DNA from 2 places in the Actinoplanes sp. NPDC049668 genome. Region 1 is predicted to be linked to the other one. Evidence: riboswitches for the same ligand, from Rfam matches in the RefSeq annotation. Region 1 holds a riboswitch; the other holds the start of a gene.
What was found. A riboswitch is a leader RNA that binds a small molecule or an ion and turns the genes downstream of it on or off. The one in region 1 is predicted to bind cyclic di-AMP.
Positions count from the first base shown of each region.

Region 2: another riboswitch for cyclic di-AMP. It lies ahead of ACIBSW_RS26155 (hypothetical protein); the one in region 1 lies ahead of ACIBSW_RS31385 (NlpC/P60 family protein).

Region 1 is NZ_JBITLR010000008.1:95,008-100,831, reverse strand. Features, by position in the region: gene ACIBSW_RS31400 (dTMP kinase) at 1-544, shown strand, start outside; gene ACIBSW_RS31395 (SDR family NAD(P)-dependent oxidoreductase) at 552-1,235, opposite strand; gene ACIBSW_RS31390 (sigma-70 family RNA polymerase sigma factor) at 1,786-2,787, shown strand; gene ACIBSW_RS31385 (NlpC/P60 family protein) at 2,869-3,828, opposite strand; cyclic di-AMP (ydaO/yuaA leader) riboswitch at 3,841-3,966, opposite strand; gene ACIBSW_RS31380 (DUF3817 domain-containing protein) at 4,187-4,513, opposite strand; gene ACIBSW_RS31375 (hypothetical protein) at 4,531-4,956, opposite strand; gene ACIBSW_RS31370 (DUF6158 family protein) at 5,048-5,305, shown strand.
Region 2 is NZ_JBITLR010000006.1:326,155-331,978, forward strand. Features, by position in the region: gene ACIBSW_RS26145 (glycoside hydrolase family 65 protein) at 1-1,790, shown strand, start outside; gene ACIBSW_RS26150 (hypothetical protein) at 1,856-2,878, opposite strand; cyclic di-AMP (ydaO/yuaA leader) riboswitch at 2,882-3,020, opposite strand; cyclic di-AMP (ydaO/yuaA leader) riboswitch at 3,302-3,451, shown strand; gene ACIBSW_RS26155 (hypothetical protein) at 3,491-4,555, shown strand; gene ACIBSW_RS26160 (ABC transporter ATP-binding protein) at 4,577-5,362, opposite strand; gene ACIBSW_RS26165 (ABC transporter permease) at 5,355-5,824, opposite strand, start outside.

The DNA of each region.
Region 1 (5,824 bases):
CTGGCTCGCCATCCTGCGGACCCTGCTGCGCCGCCGGATCACCGGCGAGATCTCGATCATGGACAGGTACGCGGTCTGCCAGTACGCGAGCATCCGCGCGCACGCCAAGACCCCGCGCCCCGGCCGGCTCAACCGCGCCGAGCGCCGGGCCCGGCTCGCCTACCGGGTCTTCCCGAAGCCGGACGTGACGTTCCTGCTCGCGGTCGACCCGGCGATCGCGTACGACCGGATCGAGCGGCGTGGCTACGACCACGAGGAGTTGGCGTACCTGCGGGCGGCGTCGGCGGCCTACGAGGCGCTGCCGGAGCGCCCCGACTTCGTGGTGATCGACGCGAACGGGACCCCGGACGAGGTGGCCGCGGCCCTCATCGGCCACCTGACCGCGCCGCCGCCGGCCGCGGTGGTCCCGCCGGCGCGGGTGCCCGCCGAGCGCCGTGGCCCGGCCGCGGCGCTCGTGGCGCACGCCCGCGTGCTGTTCCTGGCCGGCGCGACGCTCGCGGCGTCGGCGGCGGCGCTGACCTACCAGCTGGCCGAGGGGTTTTAGGGCCCGCTCAGGCCCGGCCGTAGACGGGCACCGTCGCGCCGCTCATCGGCCTCGACCCGTCGTCGGCCAGGAAGGCGATCACCTGGGCGATCTCGGCCGGCGCCACCCAGCGCGAGAAGTCCGCGTCCGGCTGGCCGGCCCGGTTGGCGGGGGTATCGATGACGCTCGGCAGCACTGTGTTGCAACGCACATCGCTCTTTCGATACTCGACCGCGACGGCGTTGGCGAAGGCGAGCACCGCGGCCTTGGCGGTCGCGTACCCGGCCGCGCCGGCGAACGGGGCCACGGCCGCGCGGGACGAAACGCACACCACCGAGCCGCCGCCGGCGTCCACCAGGTGCGGCAGCGCCGCCGCCGTCACCAGGTACGTCGGGCGCAGGTTGGCCCTGATGACCGCCTCGAAGTCCTCGATCGCCGTCTCGTGCACGAGGCCGCCGCCCGCGTACCCGCCGACCAGGTTGACCACGGCGCGCAGCGGCGCGCCCGGCTCACCCGCCGCGACGGCCACGGCCGCCCGTACGTCCTCGGGCGCGCTCAGGTCGGCCGTGATTCCCATCACGCCCTCGGGGAGCCGCCCGGTCGAGCCGGCCCGGACGGGGGCCACGACCCGCCAGTTCTGATCCCGCAAGACCTCGACGACGGCCTCACCGAGCCCGCCGACCCCACCCGTAACCAGCACGCTGCGCTCCATGGGGCTCACGTTAGCCGTGTGTTTTTGCTCACCATCGCGGGGATGGGCCGAAGGGCGCGGCGGCCGAACCGAACGGCCGTCATCCATGCGTGTGTCACCCTCGCGGGCTAGTGAACTGCGGCTCGTCGTGGCGCATCGTGGCAGTTGGTCCCGGTCCGAGCAGCGGCGGGATCTTTTGCCGTGTGCATTTGCTTCAGGCCCGGCGACAACCTGTCGATGCAGGATGTGAACCCATTTGGCTACCCGGCCGTACTGGGTAGTGACGAGCATCGCAGGGAGACGCGTGATGCCCGTCGCTGTGACGAATGAGGGGCCGATGGTGTCATGTAGTAGGCGCGAGGGTATTGCGCGTATCGACGCATCCACGCCGGGTGCGGCTCCGAATGCCTCTGAGAGGGCCTTCCTCAGTAAGTATGCATGCGGCTCTCAGGTGACACTCAGACATTCGTGACACTTTCGAACCACCAGCCGGAATCAGTACACGCCGTCTTCTGTTCATGTAGGTGTCCGCACCGCAAAGCACGAGCAGCGGACGTTACGGGGAAGGCTGATGGACGCAGGTATTGCCCGTAACAGGGTTAGTGAAGGCAACGAGGGGACCGTGGGCAACGTGGAGAAGAACACCGTGATGCGGACCGACCAGGTCGCCGAGGAGCGCGACCTCGTCGGAGTCTACCTGCACGAGATCTCCCGGACGCCGCTGTTGGATGCTGCCCGGGAGGTCGACCTCTCCAAGGCAATCGAGGCCGGGCTCTACGCCGAGCACCTGCTCGACAGCGGCGAGCTCCGTCGCGGCGTGAGCCGGGAGGAACTGGAGCGACTGGCCACCGAGGGTAAGCGGGCGAAGGATCTCTTCATCCGCGCGAACCTGCGACTCGTCGTGTCGATCGCGCGTCGCTACGTGCGCTCGGGCATGCCGATGCTGGACCTCATCCAGGAGGGCAACACCGGCCTCGTCCGCGCCGTCGAGAAGTTCGACTACGAGCGCGGCTACAAGTTCTCGACCTACGCCACGTGGTGGGTCCGCCAGGCGATCAGCCGGGCGATCGCCCAGCAGGAGCGCACCGTGCGCCTGCCCGTGCACCTGGTCGAGGACGTCAACCGGATGCGCAACGTCACCCGCCAGCTCGTCCGCGAGCTCGGCGCCGACCCGGAGCCGGCGCAGGTCGCCGCCGCGCTGGGCGTGACGGTCGAGCGCGTCACCGAGCTGACCCGCTGGGCCCAGGACACCGTGTCGCTGGACACCCCGGTGGGCGACGACGGCGACACGAACCTCGGCGACCTCGTCGCCGACAGCGACGCTCCGTCGCCGGAGGAGATCGTCCTGACCGCGCTGGAGCGTCAGCGCATCGAGGGCCTGCTGAACCACCTCGACGACCGGTCGGCGGGCATCATGCGCGCCCGGTACGGCCTCGAGGACGGCCGCGAGCACTCGCTGACCGAGGTGGCGTCGCGCTTCTCGCTCTCCCGCGAGCGGATCCGCCAGCTCGAGATCCAGGCGCTCGGCCGGCTGCGCGAGCTGGCCCGGGCCGAGGGCCTGCAGGCCGCGTAACCGAAGGCGACACCAGCCCACGATCACGAAGAAGGCCGGCACCCCCGAGGGGGCGCCGGCCTTTCGCTGTTCCTGACCCGCTCAGGTGACCCGGCCGTAGCCGTTCGGGGTCATGATGTTGATCGACCGCTTCTTCACGGGCTGGCCCGCTCGGGAGGCGTCGATGATCTGGCCGCCGCCGACGTAGATGCCGACGTGGCCGTTGCTGCGGTAGAAGACCAGGTCGCCCGCCTTGAGGTCGGACTTGCTGATCCTGGCGGTCGCGCTGTACTGCGCCGCGGCGTTGTGCGGCAGCGACTTGCCGGCCGCCCGCCAGGCGGCGGAGGTCAGGCCGGAGCAGTCGTAGCCGTTCGGGCCGTCGGCGCCGTAGTCGTACATCACGCCGATGGCGTTGAAGGCGAACGTCACCGCCTTGCCGGCCGAGCCCGCGATGTTCGGGATGGGTCCCGTGTACCTGCTGCCGGACTCGGTCGCCGAGCCGAACGCGGCGGTGCGCATCGCGTAGAGCTTCTTGAGGTCGCCCTCGATCTTCTTCTGGCGGTCCGACAGCTCCTTCAACTCGGCGGCCTGCTTGTCCTGGGTCGCCTTGAGGGCCGTCTGCCGCTCGGTGAAGTTCTGCGTCGCGTCGGTGTACTTCGCGACGTCCCGGCTGCGGCTACGGGAGATCTGCTCGAGGATGCTCATCCGGGCGATGAGGTCGTCGCTGCCTTCGAGCATGACGTTCATCGTGCCGACGTTGCCGATCTTGTAGGCCGACGACGCGATGGACTTCATCTGCGCGTTCGCCGTCACCAGGGCCACCTTGGCGGGCCCGAGCGACGCGATGAGCTGCTTCTCGTCAGCCTTGGTCTTCTTCAGGCTGATCTTCATCTTGTTGTACGACTCGACGACGTCCTCGAGCTGGTCGGACGCCTTGTCGATCTTCTTGGTCAGCTCGGCCTTCGACGGTTCCGCGTGAGCCGCGGTCGCGGAGGTGCCGGTGATCGCGATCGCCAGGACGGCGACCGCCAGCGCGCGGAGCCTGGTTCGGGCGTGTGGCAACGGTACGTGGCCTTTCTTCCGCTTGGCCGCCTACCGGGTTAGCTGACGGATTCGGGCGGGAAGAAGGCCCTACCGCTTGCGCGGATTCACCCCGATGCTGCTCGGTGGTTCCCCGGTTCGTCGTGGCGGAAGCGGTGACCCTGGGGGATCGGGGCCGTCCCATTTCCGCCGACGAGGATTCGACGGCGCTGGCCGGCGCCACCGAGGGGAGTGGCTGCGGACCGGACCAACCGCATTAACTTATCGGCGCGCGGCATTAACACAAGAGCCAGAAGAGTGACTTGCGCCAATGATCACAAACATCGGAATGATCCGGATAGCGGGCGGCGACAAGGCCGATTCGCAGAGTGACTTTTACCTACTCTGCCATGACCGGTGGGGCTTCAACACCCTCGACGGCCCACTTGTGCGTGACGACCCGTTCGGCCCAGAACGAGAAGAACGGGACCGTGCCGGCCAGCATCACGAGCAGCATCCGCCGCAGCGGCCACCCCACGCGGCGGCTCAGGTCGAACGTGGCGGCCAGGTAGAGCATGTACAGGAAGCCGTGGAACGGCCCGACGGCGGCGACCACCGTGTCGTCGTCGCCGATGTACTTCAGCGGCATGCCGATCACGACGAGCACGATCAGGACCACGCCGACGATCCAGGCGATGATCCGGTAGCGGGTGAGGGCTCCCTGCACGATCCACGTCCTTTGGTTCAACTGGTCTTGGTGCGGCGTCCGGGATAGTCGCCGGGCCGGGCACCGGGGTGTGCGGCCAGCCAGCTCAGGTACTCGTTGTACGCCGCCAGCTCGGGGTCGTCGTCGGCGGGTGCCGCCCCGGCCACCGGAACCCGGACCGGGCGGCGCACCGTGACCGGCTGCTCGCCCTGCGCGTCCGGCTTCGGCTCCGGCGCGTCCTGCGCCGCCGCGCGGCCCGCGCGGCGCTCCTGCTGGACCTCGCGGAACCACAGGAAGACGACGAACGCGGCGAACACCGGCCATTCGAAGGTGTAGCCCCAGCTGATCGCGTTGCCGCCGGTGGCCCGGCTGAACTGCCACCAGCCCAGGCCCAGGAATCCGGCGACGAGCACCAGGGCGAGGGCGTGGCGCGCGATCCACGCGGGGGTCCACAGCCTCCTCATGTCGCTCAGCGTACCGGCGCGGGTTTGGCGGCATGATGATCGGGCAACCGGGTTGCGTAGGCACGTTCCGCGAATCAAGGCAGGTGGCGTCATGACGGACACCCGGCTCGGCCCCGACGACGACGCGCCCGTCGTCTTCGAGACCGGCATCGATCCCGCGGGCCTGGCGGACGACGACCTGCTGCGGGAGCTGGCCAGCCTGCACCGGACCCGGCTCGACGCGCTGCGGCACGCACCTGAGGCGGCGCTGGCGACGCATCTGCGGCGCACGGCCGAGCTCGAGACCGAGTACCTGGCCCGGCATCCCGGCCGTGAGATCGATCCGTCCCGGCTCACCCAGGACTTCTGAGGGAGTCGTCGCGGGTGTGGTCTGGGTCACAACGGCTACCGGAATCACCGCACCCCGCCGACGGTTGGGTTGGATGTCGGTGCGATCAGTGTCCCCGGGCCTCACCCTTTGCCTTCGCGGAATACCGTTCGGCTGGAGCCGCGTTGAGCCTTTCGCCGAGAGGCGACCTGCGCACCGACATCTTCATCTGCGCCGCTCCTGGGTTCCGGGGGCGGCGCATTTGTTTTCCGCGCGGGGTTCGGTACGGCCGGATTTCGGGTAGTTGATCTCCATGGCCCACGACCATGCCGATCAGCGCGCCGCCGCGACGCCGGGAAGCCGCCGCCGGGGCGCCCCGCGTCCGCCCTCGCGCGGCCGCGGCGAGCGGCTCGGATCCGCTCCCGGTGCGCCGCGGGAGGGCGGACCGTACCGCCCCGATGGGCACTCGGTAGTGGACACGACTTTCGTGTTCGCCGATGCGCATGGCAATATCGGGCAAATGTCAGCCCCGCAACGGAGCTCCGGGCGGCTCGCCTCGCA
Region 2 (5,824 bases), on a different contig from region 1:
TGCAGGCCGAGGAGCTGCTGGAGCAGCGCACCGGCGGCCTGCTCGTGCACCGGACCAAGGCCAGCGACCTGCGGATGGCCGCGGCGATGGAGCACCTGGTCGAGGCGCCGGGCAAGCACGCCGTCACCACCGAGGGGCACCCGGACTGGCTGCGCACCACGGTGGCCTGCAAGCTCGAGCCGGGGCAGAAGCTGCGGGTCGTCAAGCTGGCCGCGTACGGCTGGTCGAGCAACCGCTCGCTGCCCGCGGTGCGCGACCAGGTCGGCGCCGCCCTCGCCAGCGCCCGGCTGGACGGCTGGGAGGGCCTGGTCGAGGCGCAGCGCGACTACCTCGACGCGTTCTGGGACCACTCCGACGTCAAGGTCGAGGGCGACCCGGAGGTGCAGCAGGCGGTGCGCTTCGGCCTCTTCCACATGCTGCAGTCCGGCGCCCGCGCCGAGCAGCGGCCGATCGGCTCCAAGGGCCTCACCGGCCCGGGCTACGACGGCCACACGTTCTGGGACGCCGAGACGTTCGTGCTGCCGGCCCTGACCTACACCCAGCCGTCCGCGGCCGCGGACGTGCTGCGCTGGCGGCACTCCACGCTGGATCTCGCCCGGGAGCGCGCGCAGACCCTCGGCCTGCAGGGCGCGGCCTTCCCGTGGCGCACCATCCGCGGGCAGGAGTGCTCGGCGTACTGGCCGGCCGGTACGGCCGGCTTCCACATCGGCGCGGACATCGCCGACGCCGTGCGCCGCTACGTCTCGGCGACCGGGGACTTCGACTTCGAGCGCGAGGTCGGCCTCGAGCTGCTGGTGGAGACCGCCCGGCTGTGGCGTTCGCTGGGCCACCACGACCGGCACGGTCGCTTCCACATCGACGGCGTCACCGGCCCGGACGAGTACACGGCCGTGGTCAACGACAACATCTACACCAACCTGATGGCGCAGCAGAACCTGTTCGCCGCGGCGGACGCGGTGAAGCGCCATCCCGACCTGGCCCGCAGGCTGGGCGTCGACGGCGAGGAGTCGGCCTCCTGGCGGGACGCGGCGGCGTCCGTGCACATCCCGTACGACCGGGAGCTCGGGGTGCACCAGCAGTCGGAGGGCTTCACCCGGCTGCAGGAGTGGGACTTCGAGAACACCCCGCCGGAGGCGTACCCGCTGCTGCTGAACTACCCGTACTTCGACCTGTACCGCAAGCAGGTGGTCAAGCAGGCCGACCTGGTCATGGCGATGTACGTGCGGGGTGACGCCTTCACGCCGGAGGAGAAGGCCCGCAACTTCGCCTACTACGACTCGCGTACCGTGCGGGACTCGTCGCTGTCGGCGTGCATCCAGGCCGTCATGGCCGCGGAGGTGGGCCACCTCGAGCTGGCACACGACTACCTGGGCGAGGCCGCCCTGATGGACCTGCACGACCTGCACCAGAACGCCCGCGACGGCGTGCACGTGGCGTCGCTCGCCGGCTCCTGGATCGCACTGGTGGCGGGACTGGGCGGCATGCGGGACTCGGGCGGGCAGCTGTCGTTCGCGCCGCGCCTGCCGAGCCGGATCAACGCGCTGGAGTTCTCGCTGCTCTGGCGCGGCCTGCGGCTGCGGGTGGCGGTGACGGCCGATGAGGTCACCTACTCGCTGCGCAACGGCGGCGGCTCGGCCCGGCTGGACCTCCTGCACCACGGCAAGGAGGTCACCATCACCCAGGTGAAGCCGGTCGTGCTGACCATCCCGCCGGCGCCGCCGACCGGCCCGCAGCCGAACCAGCCGTTCGGTCGTGCCCCGGTCCGGCGGGCCACCGGCGGCAGCAACTGACCGACGGCCTCGGCAGAAGAGAAAGCCCCCGTCCGAAAGGACGGGGGCTTTCTTCCGCGCGGGGATCAGAGCATCGACACGTGCACGTGGTCCGTGTGATCGCTCGGTCCGGAGTATGACTTCCAGCCCGTCGCCGGGAACCAGATCTGCCTGTTCCAGATGACGTACAGAATGCCTAGCTTGTCGGCGTTGCGCACCAGGAACGCCATCAGGTTGTTGCCGTACTCCCGGGTGTCCTGGTTGTGCCAGGGCGAGAAGCCGCTCTTCTGCAGCGACCAGTCGCAGGCCCGGCCCTTCGGGTGCTCGAACGGGCCGCCGTTACGGTGGCAGCCGACGAACCGCTTGAAGTTCGCCTTCTTTACTTCCTTGTACATGTGGAAGGTCCGCGGGGTGATGCAGCCGCTGGTCGTCGGGTCGTTCACGCTGCACGACTCGGGGCTGAACTCGCCGTCGGAGTTACGCGGCGCCGCGGCGGCCACCGGCGAATTGGCGAGCACGAAACCGCCGGTCACGGTGTTGCCGCCGACCTTGGCCAGGGCCTTCTCCGCCGCCTGCTTCTGCTTGGTCATCGCGGCGAGGTTCTGCTGCTGGGCCTTGACCTCCTGGTCGAGGCGGGCCTTGGCCGTGTTGACGGCGTCGATGGCCTGGTAGAGCGCGTGCAGCTTGCCGTCGTTGAGTGCGCTGATCTCCTCGAGGGAGACCGCCTTCTTGAGGAAGCCCTCCGGGCCGTCCGTGTTCAGCAGGAAGCCCATGGTGGAGATGCCACCGGTGCGGTACTGCTGTGCCGCGACGGCGCCGACCTCGGGAAGCATGGCGTCCCGGCGGGCCTCGGCTTCCTTGACCCGCAGCGCCAGGCCGAGCTGCGTCTTGGTCGACTTCTTGACCGCGGACTTCGCCGCTACGAACCGGCGTCCGGTGGAGTCGAGCACTTCGTTGAGGAGTGGGTCGTCGTCGCCGTCGTCGGCGGTCGTCGTCTTCTTCTTGTCGTCCGGGTCGGCGCTTGCCGGAGCGGCGGGCACGAGAAGCATCGTGACCGCGACGAGCGGTGCCAGGGCGAGTACCAGCCACCGGCGGGGTCTTGCCGTCATTCAGAATCCTTCCGCGTGGCCGCCGACCGGGTTAGCTGACGGGTTCGGGACGGAAGCAATCCCTACCACGGTTAAGTGGATTCACCCCACTACTGCGTGTGGTTCCCCGGTTCGCCTCGCGGCGATTAGGCGGTGGACTGCCGGCACCTTGGGGGCGGTGCCTTCCTTGGCAGTAACCGGCGGCCAGCTTACCCGACAACGGGCCGTCTGCCAGTGTCCACGACGGCCATAAAAGCGTTACCCCGCAACGACTTTCCGTTACATTTCGATGTAATGACGCTGGTCGTTAACGACGGGTCGGCCATCGGTGTGAGTCACTGCATTGTTCTCGCGGAAAAATTACCCCGAGTGGCGGCATTGTTGCCCTAAGTGCGACACCTGTCGATTCTTAGCATCGATGGGTAGTGTTCGTCACGGTCTCCGCGGAGACCGCCGCCTAATCGTCGCAAGACGAGCCGGGGAACCAACCGAGTAATGGGGTGAATCGGGTCCGCGTCACAGGCACGGACCGGTAGGGATCGCTTCCGTCCCGAACCCGTCAGCTAACCCGGTCGGCGGCCGACGGAAGGAAAGCACTTGAGGCTCAAACCTGCCCGCCGACGATTAGCGGCCGTGCTGACGGCGCTCGTCGCCACCTCGGGGCTGGCGCTGGCCGCCCCGTCCCCCGCCTCCGCCGTGCCCCGGCCGCTAGCCGCGCCGGGCGACTCTGGCGACGACGGCGAGGGTGGCTCCAAGTCCCTGATCCAGCAGCTCGAGGCGGCGTCCAAGGGCTTCGTCGAGGCCAAGGAGGCCCTGGCCCGCTCCAAGGCGCGCCAGCAGCAGTTGATCGCCAAGCTCAAGGAGATCGACACCGAGCTCGGCCCCCGGCAGGCGGCGCTGGACGACATAGTCCAGCAGTCGTACCGGGTCGGGCGCCTCGGGCCGATGACCGCCCTGCTCAGCGCCGACTCCACCGGCAGCATGCTGGACCGCGCGGAGATCCTCGAGACGGTCGCCGTCAAGCAGGACCGCGCGGTGCGTGATCTCAAGGACGCCAGGGTCCGGCAGCAGCGGGCGAAGACCGCGATCGACGCCGAGATCCGCGATCAGCAGCGCCAGGTCGAGATCATGGCCAAGCGCAAGGCGCAGGCGGAGGGCGCTCTCAAGGCGGCCAACGCGGCGAACGGCGTCGACGAGTCGTCCGGCGGCGCCGAATCCAGCGGCGGGAGCAGCAGCGGCGGGAGCAGTAGCGGCGGCGGCAGCAACCTGCGGGCCGCGGCCGCGCCGCGCAACTCCGACGGGTCGCTGCCGAACCAGTCCTGCAGCGTCAACGACCCGACCACCTCCGGCTGCATCACGGCGCGCACCCTGCACGCGATGAAGGAGGCGAAGAAGGACGGCTTCACCCGCTTCGTCGCCTGCTTCCGCCAGCAGAACAGCGGCGAGCATCCGAAGGGCCGGGCCTGCGACTACGCCGCCGACAAGAACGGCTTCGGCGGCGTCGCCACGGGCAGCAGCAGGACGTACGGCAACCGGCTGGCGGACTACTTCATCGACAACGCCAGCGGGCTGGGCGTGCTCTACGTGATCTGGTTCAAGCGGATCTGGCTGCCCAGCAGCGGCTGGAAGGCGTACTCGAGGGGCAACGGCGACCCCTCGAGCGATCACACCAACCACGTGCATCTCTCGATGCGCTAGCCGGCCGCAGGGGTGCGGGGCCTACCGCTTGACGTAGGCCTCGTACTCCTTCAGCACGTCCTCGGTCGGGCCGTCCGCCCGGATCAGCCCCGACTCGAGCCAGATGCTGCGCTCGCAGGTGTCCCGGATCGACTGCTCGCTGTGGCTGACCAGGAAGACCGTGCCGGCCTCGGCCCGCAGGTCGCGGACCCGCTGCTCGCTGCGCCGGCGGAACTTCGCGTCACCGGTGGCCAGCGCCTCGTCGATCAGCAGCACGTCGTGCTTCTTCGCCGCCGCGATCGAGAACCGCAGCCGCGCCGACATGCCAGACGAGTAGGTGCGCATCGGCAGCGAGCTGAAGTCGCCGCGCTCGTTGATCCCGGAGAACTCGATGATGTCCTTCACCTGGGACTTCACGTCCGCCGGTGACATGCCCATCGCCAGGCAGCCGAGCACGACGTTGCGCTCGCCGGGCAGGTCGTTCATCAGGGCCGCGTTGACGCCGAGCAGCGACGGCTGCCCGGCCGCGTAGATCGCGCCGCGCTCGACCGGGAGCAGCCCGGCGATCGCGCGCAGCAGGGTCGACTTGCCGGAGCCGTTGGTGCCGATCAGGCCGATGGCCTCGCCCTTGTACGCGACGAAGCTGACGCCCTTGATCGCGTGCACCTCGCGCAGCGTGGCCGGCTTGGTGCCGGTGACGATCCGCTTGAAGCTCGCCAGCGGGCTGCCGGTGCCGGCCGTCGCGGCCTGGTGCACCCGGTAGACCACGTGTGCGTCGTCGACGATGACCGTCGGTTCGCGCCGGTCGGTGCCGGAGTCGTCAGCCACGGCCGTAACCCTTCTCTCCGCGCCAGAAGTAGATGTAGCCGCCGAGTCCGACCAGCACGGTCCAGCCGATCGCCTGGAGCCAGAGCACCGGGGCCGGGGCCGCCAGCGTGACGTCCTCCATCAGCGCGTGCCGCATGAGCTCGATGAAGATCAGCAGCGGGTTCGCCTGGACCAGGGCCAGCTTCCAGCCGCTCAGGTGATCGGTGAACTGCTGCACCGGGTAGAGCACGGCCGAGCCGTACAGCCAGATCCGCATGAGGAACGGCACCAGCTGCTTGAAGTCGGCGACCTTGGAGCCCAGCCGGGCCGTAAACATGGCCAGGCCCGCGTTGAAGATCGACTGAAGCAGGAAGGCCGGGACGATCAGCAGCCACTCCCAGGTGATCGGCTCGCCGAAGCCCAGCACGATGACCAGGAGCACGGCCATCGAGGCCACCATGTTGCGAATCTCGACCATGGTGA